One region of the Mesorhizobium humile genome, then DNA from elsewhere that is predicted to be linked to it. Evidence: predicted binding sites of a transcription regulator. Region 1 holds the regulator's gene; the other holds the start of a gene.
The links. Region 1 encodes LexA, which represses DNA repair genes until DNA is damaged. Its sites were predicted from a motif close to TGTTCNNNNTGTGTTCNG; they were not measured.
Positions count from the first base shown of each region.

Region 1 (4,425 bases):
CGCCGACCGGTGAAGAAATATGCCGCTGCAATCGCGCTGGCCTCGATTGCCGCCTACCTCGTGATCTCCGGCATCGTGGTCGCGGCCGAGCGAAGCTTCATCATGCTGGCCGTGATGCTGGTCGCCGTGCTTTTCGACCGCGCGGCGCTGACCATGCGCAACCTGGCGATCTCTGCCATCGCCGTCATCCTGGTCTCGCCGCACGAAGTGGTCGGCCCGAGCTTCCAGATGTCTTTCGCCGCCACCGCTGCGCTTGTCGGCGCCTATGCCGGCTTTGCCGACTATCGCGCCGGCAAAACGACAGCGCCGCCGGCAAGGCGTTCGTTTCTCGGGTTCGTATCGCAAAAACTGGCGGTTGGCGTGGGCGGCGCCGCCATAACGTCGCTCATCGCAGGCAGCGCGACGTTGCTGTTTGCGATCTGGCATTTTCAGCGCGTGTCGCCGCTCAGCCTGCTGGCCAATCTGGCGGTCATGCCGATCGTTTCGCTGATCGTCATGCCGTTCGCCGTGTTGAGCGCGCTCGCCATGCCCTTCGGCTTCGACGGTCCCTTCCTCTTTGTCATGGGCAAGGGCCTGACGGCGATGATCGCCATTTCGGCGTGGATATCCGAGCGCTCACCGGTCGACGCCGTCGGGCTGATCTCGATCCAGTCGGTGCTGCTGGCGACGGTCGCGCTGGTCATCGCAACGATGGCGACCACGTGGCTCAGGCTTGCCGCGGTACCCTTCGCGCTCGCGGCGCTGCTGGCCATTCCCCATGTCCGCACGCCGGATGTGCTTGTCTCGGAGGACGCGCATCTGGTGGCGATGCCGATCGGAGGCGGCGAGCTTGCGATCAACCGCGCGCGCTCCAACGAGTTCACCACCGACAACTGGAAACGAGCGCTGAAAGCCGAGGATATCGTGCCGCCGGAGACGTTCGCCAAGGACGCCCTCGACATCGCCGATCCCGTCGACCTGCCGCCTGGCTCGCCCTTCTACTGCACCGGAGACCTCTGCATCGGCCGGCATCCTTCCGGCGCCATCGTCGCGCTTGCCGAGAACCGCGGCAGCGCCCGACCGGCCTGCGGGTTCGCAGATCTCATCGTCATCAACGATGCAACGGCCTACAACCCATGCCGCGATCCGCGCGTGCTCGTCGTCACCAAGCGGCAGCTGGCGCGCGACGGCAGCGCCGCCATCTTCTTCGATCCGCAATCGGCGACCGCCCGGCCAACCGTTCGCTACGCGGTCGACGAGCCATATCGTCCCTGGCACGAGCAGCGGAAATACACACGCGAGGCGAGGGGGCTGCCGCCCTATCAACGACCGGAAAAGCCGGCGGCCGCGCCGCAGCCGACAGAATAGATGTCACGCATTCCCGGCGAAGACCGCCGCGCGGTTCTGCTCAGTAGCGACGGATAAGTCCGACGAGCTTGCCCTGAACCTTGACCCGATCCGGTCCGAAGATACGGGTCTCATAGGCCGGGTTGGCGGCCTCGAGCGCGATCGAGGCACCCTTGCGGCGAAACCGCTTCAAGGTCGCTTCCTCGTCGTCGACCAGCGCCACCACGATCTCGCCCGGGCTTGCCGTATTGGCGTTGCGGATGATGACGGTGTCGCCGTCGAAGATACCGGCCTCAATCATCGAGTCGCCCTTGACCTCCAGCGCATAGTGCTCGCCGCCCATGATCATGTCCGGCGGCACCGAGATCGAGTGCGTCTGGTGCTGGATGGCGTCGATCGGCACGCCGGCGGCAATGCGGCCCATCACCGGAATGGATACGGCCGAAACAGCGTCGTCGTCATTGCTGGGTGTCGGCGTGCGCGAGGGCGCTGCCGGCTTGACCTGGCGGTTAAGATTGCCTTGGCCGCCCTGGATGACGCTTGGCGAGAACTTCTTCGCGGCATTCAGGCCAGGCGCGATCGAGTCGGGCAGGCGCAAGACTTCGAGGGCGCGCGCCCGGTTCGGCAGCCGGCGAATGAAGCCGCGCTCTTCCAGCGCCGTGATCAGCCGGTGGATGCCGGACTTCGAGGCAAGGTCGAGCGCCTCCTTCATCTCGTCGAAGGATGGAGGAATCCCGCTCTCCTTCAGGCGTTCATGGATGAACATCAGGAGTTCATGTTGTTTGCGCGTCAGCATTGGCGGCCCCCACGGGTTCTGAAACCAGAATCGGAAAAACAAACCCAGAACAAACACTATCTGTTCCAGTTGTGTTCCGCAACCGTTTAAAGTTTAATGAATTTCTTAAGGCTGCCGAAACAATGTTGCATTCGAGGACGCCAGCCGCCGCCAGTAGGGCGGTGGCATTGATTCCGCTCGATTTTGCAGCACTGCCTAAGTTGAAACAGCAGGCAGCGCCATCACGAAAGCGCGGGTCGGACCGCGTGGACCACCCTTTGCGCATGCTGCACCGTGAACGAAACGAACCCAAAATGCCAACTTCGGCGATTTGCCGGTTCTCTGTTCTCGCGGTCTATGGACCATCTAACACAGGACGAAAGGTTCTTGCCCCGACGCCGACTGGGGTGAGACAACCGCCGTTGGCCGTCTGGCGATTTGCGAGCGGCGCTGGGTCGAGATGGAGGCGGTAACGCGATGAGGGGAATTCCTGGCCGTGCTGAAGTCGAGGCGATGGATGCCGCGGATCCGCTGCGCGCCCTGCGCGATCGCTTCATCCTGCCGGAAGGGGTGATCTATCTCGACGGCAACTCGCTGGGTGCGGCGTCCTCCGAGGTTTTCGACGAGATCGAGAAAGCGGCAACGCGCGAATGGGCGCATGATCTTATCCGCGCCTGGAATACCGCGGGCTGGTTCCAAATGCCTGTCGAACTGGGCGACCGGCTCGGGCGACTGATCGGCGCGGCGGCCGGACAGACCGTCGTTTGCGATACGACGTCGATCAACATCTACAAGGTCCTGCATGCGGCGCTGGCGATGCGGCCCGACCGATCCGTGATCGTTGCCGAGGGCGACAGTTTTCCGACCGATCTCTACATGGCGGAGGGCGTGGCCTCCACGCGTCCTGGTACGGTGCTGCGGCTCGAAGGTGTCGACGCCCCGACGATCGAGGAACTGATCAACAGCCAAGTCGCGGTCATCCTGGTCAACCACGTCAACTACAAGTCCGGCCGGTTGCGCGACATGGCGGCCTTGACGCGCAAGGCCCACGAAGCCGGCGCGCTGATCGTCTGGGACCTCTGCCATACGGCAGGCGCGTTGCCGGTGGATCTTGATGGTTCGAGTGCCGACTTCGCTGTCGGCTGCACCTACAAGTATCTCAATGGCGGCCCGGGCGCGCCCGCCTTCATCTATGCCGCGAATCGCCACCACGGCGACATTCGCCAGCCGCTCAGCGGCTGGTGGGGGCACGCCCGGCCTTTCGCGTTCGAGCAGGGCTACGCCATCGGCACGGGCATCCGCCGGTTCCTGTGCGGAACACAGCCGGTGCTGTCGATGCGGGCGCTGAAGGGCGCGCTGGACCTCTGGGACAAGGTCGACATGAATGCCGTGCGCGACAAAAGCATCGCCCTGACGGACTTGTTCATCCGGCTTGTCGAAGCCCGATGCGGCGCCTTCGGCCTCGAACTGGAAAGCCCGCGCGATGGCGCCGAGCGTGGCAGCCAGGTGTCGTTCGCCCATCCGCACGGTTACCAGGTGATGCGCGCCCTGATCGAGCGCGGCGTGATCGGCGATTTCCGCGCGCCATACACCATCCGCTTCGGCTTCACACCGCTCTATGTCGGCTATCGGGATGTCTGGGAGGCCGTCGAAGTGCTGGAAGACATCCTGCGCACCGGCGTCTGGCGGGAAGCGCGCTTCGCGGTCAAGGAGGCCGTCACCTGAATCGGGCTTTCTCGCTCAATGGGGCTTTTCGGCGCGCAGGCGGAAGCGCTGGATCTTGCCGGTCTGGGTCTTGGGCAAGGCGGCGATGAACTTCACCGAGCGCGGGTATTTGTAGGGCGCGATCGTTGCCTTGACGTGATCCTGCAGACGCTTGACCGTCGCGGCATCCGGCGCCGCGCCCGGCGCCAGCACGACATGCGCCTCGACGATCTGGCCGCGTTCGGCGTCCTCGGCGCCGATGACGGCGCATTCCGCGACATCCGGATGCGACAGTAGCGCGGCCTCGACTTCCGGCCCGGCAATGTTGTAGCCGGCGCTGACGATCATGTCATCGGAGCGGGCGGCGAAATGGAAGAAGCCGTCTTCGTCCTGCACGAAGGTGTCGCCCGTCAGGTTCCAGCCATCCCGCACATAGTCCTTCTGGCGATCGTCGGCCATGTAGCGGCAACCTGTCGGCCCACGCACCGCCAGCCTTCCCGTCGCGCCATGCGGCAACTCGCGCATCTCCTCGTCGACGATGCGCGCCTCGTAGCCGCCCACCGGCTTGCCGGTCGATGCGGGCTTCATGTCGTCGAAGCGATTGGAGATGAAGATATGCA
Region 1 is NZ_JAVIIV010000008.1:110,599-115,023, forward strand. It holds gene RFM52_RS14455 (ComEC/Rec2 family competence protein) at 1-1,347, shown strand, start outside; gene lexA (transcriptional repressor LexA) at 1,388-2,122, opposite strand; gene kynU (kynureninase) at 2,579-3,826, shown strand; gene RFM52_RS14470 (AMP-binding protein) at 3,842-4,425, opposite strand, start outside.

Region 2 (4,425 bases), on a different contig from region 1:
GTAGCCGGCAAGCGCCGCGCCATAGGCCTCCGGGTTGCGCAGCAGCGAGGATACAAGCGTGCAGATGCCGATCCAGAGCGCCAGGATAGTGACCAGCACCCAGGGATTGGCGCCGGACAGGAATGTGATGCCGACCGCGGCCAAGCCGCCGGCCAGTGTGCCGAGCAGCCGGTAGAAGCCCTTTGCCAGCACCATGCCGGCGACTGGTTGCGCGACGATGAACACCGTCATCATCGCCCATTGCGGATGGTCGAGCTTCAGGGCGTAGGCGACAAGCAGCGCGATCAGTCCGGCCGAAACCGTGCGCAGGGCAAAAATCCAGTCCGAACGGGTCGGCTGCGTCAGGCCGCTCAGCGGCGTCTCGACAAGCTCTTTCAACCGCGTCCAGGTCACATCGGTTCTCCGTGCCGGAGACTGTTATGGACCAGCAGGCGATCAGATATCCAGCACGTCCGCCTCGGCGAATTCGGCACGTTCCTGGATGAAGCGGAAGCGCGCCTCGGGCTTGGTGCCCATCAGCGCGTCGACGGCATCCTTGGTGGCCTGCTCGGCGTCGATCACATCGACCCTCAGAAGCGTGCGTTTCCTCGGATCCATCGTGGTCTCCTTGAGCTGCGAGGCCATCATCTCGCCCAGGCCCTTGAAGCGGCCGATCTCGACCTTGCCGCGCCCGGTGAACTCGGTGCGCAGCAATTCGTCCTTGTGCGCGTCGTCGCGGGCGTAGCCGACCTTGCCGCCCTGCCTGATCGAATAGAGCGGCGGCACGGCCATGTAGAGATGGCCGCCGCGGATCAGGTTCGGCATCTCCTGATAGAAGAAGGTGATCAACAGCGAAGCGATGTGCGCGCCGTCGACGTCGGCGTCGGTCATGATGATCACGCGGTCGTAGCGCAGGTCCTCGTCGCGGTATTTCGAGCGCGTGCCGCAACCGAGCGCCTGGATGAGGTCGGAAATCTGCTGGTTGGCGGCGAGCTTGTCGTTGCCGGCGGAGGCGACGTTGAGGATCTTGCCGCGCAGCGGCAGCACCGCCTGGCTGGCGCGGTCGCGCGCCTGCTTGGCCGAGCCGCCGGCCGAGTCACCCTCGACGATGAAGATCTCGGCGCCGGCGGCGGCGTTCTGCGTGCAGTCGGCGAGCTTGCCCGGAAGGCGCAGCTTGCGCACCGCGCTCTTGCGCGAGACTTCCTTTTCCTGGCGGCGGCGCACGCGCTCATCGGCGCGCGCGATGACCCACTCCAGAAGCTTCGAGGCTTCCTGCGGATTGTCGGCCAGCCAGTGGTCGAACGGGTCGCGAAGGGCGTTTTCGACGATGCGCATCGCCTCGATCGTCGCCAGCCTGTCCTTGGTCTGGCCGACGAATTCCGGCTCGCGGATGAACACCGACAGCATGCCGGCGGCCGAGATCATCACGTCGTCGGTGGTGATGATCGAGGCGCGCTTGTTGCCGATCAGATCGGCATAAGCGCGCAGCCCGCGCGTCAGCACATTGCGGAAGCCGGCCTCATGCGTGCCGCCTTCGGGGGTCGGAATGGTGTTGCAATAGGAGTTGAGGAAACCGTCGCCGCCGAACCAGGTCACCGCCCATTCGAGCGAACCGTGGCCGCCCTGCTTGTCGCCTTTGCCGGCGAAGACCTCGCGCGTGACCTGGAATTCGTCGCCGAGCGTCGCCTTGAGATAGTCCTTCAGGCCGCCTGGGAAATGGAACTCGGCCTTGGCCGGCGTCTGGTCCTTGTCCTTGATCAGCGACGGATCGCAGGTCCAGCGGATCTCGACGCCGCCGAACAGATAGGCCTTCGAGCGCGTCATGCGGTAAAGCCGCGCCGGTTCGAAGGCGGCGCCCTTGCCGAAAATCTGCTCGTCGGGATGGAAGCGGGTCCTGGTGCCGCGGCGATTGTGGACCTCGCCGAGATGCTCAAGACCGCTGACCGGGACGCCGCGGGAAAAACGCTGGCGGTAGAGCTGACGACCCCGCGCGACCTCGACCTCGAGGTGGTCGGACAGCGCGTTGACGACCGAAACGCCGACGCCGTGCAAGCCGCCGGAGGTCTCGTAGACCTTGGAGTCGAACTTGCCGCCCGAATGCAGCGTCGTCATGATGACTTCGAGCGCCGGCTTCTTGAATTTCGGATGCGGATCGACCGGGATGCCGCGGCCGTTGTCGGTGACGGTCAGGAAGCCGTCGGCGGAAAGCTCGACGTCGATGAAAGTGGCGTGACCGGCAACAGCTTCGTCCATCGAATTGTCGATGACCTCGGCGAACAGGTGATGCATCGCCTTGTCGTCGGTGCCGCCGATATACATGCCTGGACGGCGGCGCACCGGCTCCAGCCCTTCCAGAACCTCGATGTCGGCGGCGCTGTAGCCCTCGCTGCCATCACGGGCGGCGGTCAAGCGCTTCGCGGCCTGAACCAGCGGATCGGCCGGGCGCGAGGGCGCGCGCACCGGCTGTGCCGGCTTTTCCATCTTGCCGAAGAGGTCGTTGCTGTCGTCCATGCTGGGCCTAGCGTCCGGTAATGCGAATCACGTCTCGATACTGCCACGCTTTTGACGGGCGAACGAGTTCCTGTTCCGTTCAGGGATCAAACTGTCTCTTATTCCAAAACCATTCGATAACCAAGCCGGCCGAAATAGGGCGGTCCGTGAGGCCCGGTGTTCCTTATTCTTTAACATTAATGCCTAGCGTGAGGCCTAACCAACAAAAGACCACGGGCGTCAGGGGTTTCGTTGTGAGGGGCAGGGCCATACCCATGATCGGCATCGCCGCCGTTTTCGGCGCGATCTCGATCTTTGCGGCGGATTTCTGGGTCAAGAGCCAGGCGAAGGCTCAGCCCGAGGTCAAGGTCGTCACGGTCGAAGCCCCGCAGCAACCCAAGGTCGAGTTAAAGACCATCGTGGTGGCTCAAGCGCCGCTGCGCTACGGCATGGAGCTCGGACGGCCGCAGCTCGCCGAGATTCCGTGGCCGCAAGATTCCCTGCCGCAGGGCGCTTTCCCGACCATCGATAAGCTGCTTGCGGACGGCAGCCGGGTGGTGCTGTCGCCGATCGAGGTCAATGAACCGGTGCTGCTCGCCAAGCTGTCGGGGCCAAACGGCCGCGCCACCCTTTCCAACATGCTGTCGCCGGGAATGCGGGCCGTCACCATCCGTACCGATGAGATCGCCGGCGTCGGCGGCTTCATCACGCCGGGAGACCGTGTCGACGTCGTGCTGACGCGCGACGCGGGGGATATCCAGGAAGTGTCCAAGAATGCGCAGGGCGCCGCCGGCTCGACCGTCACGTCCGAGATCGTCGTGTCCGACGCCAAGGTGCTTTCGGTCGGACAGGGCACCGACGAACGCAAGACCGAGCCGCAGGTCGCCAATTCCGTGACCCTCGAGGTGACCAATGAAGGGGCGCAGAAAGTGGCGCTCGCTCGCACCGTCGGCTCCTTGTCGCTGTCCTTGCGTTCCGCGGCTGACGCCAGCGCCAGCAAAGGCGGGCTTACGACCATCTCCTCCTTCGGCGGGTCGGTTGCCGCAAACGCGCAGGCGAGCGCCGCCTCGCTCGTCAACGCGGTGACGAAGGATGAGGACAAGCCGAAATTCAAGACGGTGATCGTGACGCGCGGCGACAAGGTCGAGGAATACAAGGTTCCTTCACGGGAACCGCCGCAGGAACTGCAGCAATAGCCGGTGGGGACCGGCGGGACGGGGCAAGATGTTCGGGTTTGATGCATTTCGGACGACCGGGGGATGGCGTCTTCTCGGCGCGATAGCGCTGGCGGCGGCAATGCTTGGCGTCACCGGGCCGGCAAGGGCGGACAATGAAATCGTCTATGTCTCGGCGAACAAGAACGCCTCGATCAAGGTTGCCAAGGGCAAGCCCAAGACGATCATGACGAGCGCCGCCTTCTACCAGATCGTCATCGGCGATCCTGAGATCGCCAACGTCAATCCGCTGACCGACAAGTCCTTCTACGTGCTCGGCAACAATCTGGGCACCACCGGCATTGCGCTCTTCGACCAGAACAAGCAGCTTGTCGGCACCATCGACATCGAGGTGACGCTGGATACCGACCAGCTGGCCAGCACCATCCGCGCCAGCGTGCCCGACGCCAAGATCAAGGTCGGTTCGGCGAACGGCCGCGTCGTGCTGTCGGGCGAGGCCGACGATGCGGTCGCCGCCGATAAGGCCAGCAAGATCGCGTCGCGCTTTTCCGGCAATGAGGAAGTCATCAACTCGGTCAACATCTCGTCCTCGCAGCAGGTGCAGCTCAACGTCCGCTTCGTCGAGATCAACCGTCAGGCCGGCCAGGACCTCGGCGCCAAATACTCCGCCAATTTCGCCTATGGCATCGGCAACCGCAAAGTCGTGCTGAACCCGGACGGGGGGAGCGTGACGGGGGCCGGAACCGGTGAGATCATCGGCAGCCTTTTGTCGAACGGCGTT
Region 2 is NZ_JAVIIV010000025.1:28,167-32,591, forward strand. It holds gene RFM52_RS27930 (FUSC family protein) at 1-393, opposite strand, end outside; gene parE (DNA topoisomerase IV subunit B) at 436-2,490, opposite strand; gene cpaB (Flp pilus assembly protein CpaB) at 2,745-3,665, shown strand; gene RFM52_RS27945 (type II and III secretion system protein family protein) at 3,694-4,425, shown strand, end outside.
Region 2: parE (DNA topoisomerase IV subunit B) is a predicted target of LexA. The motif match lies at 2,556-2,573, and genes of this name have one in related genera.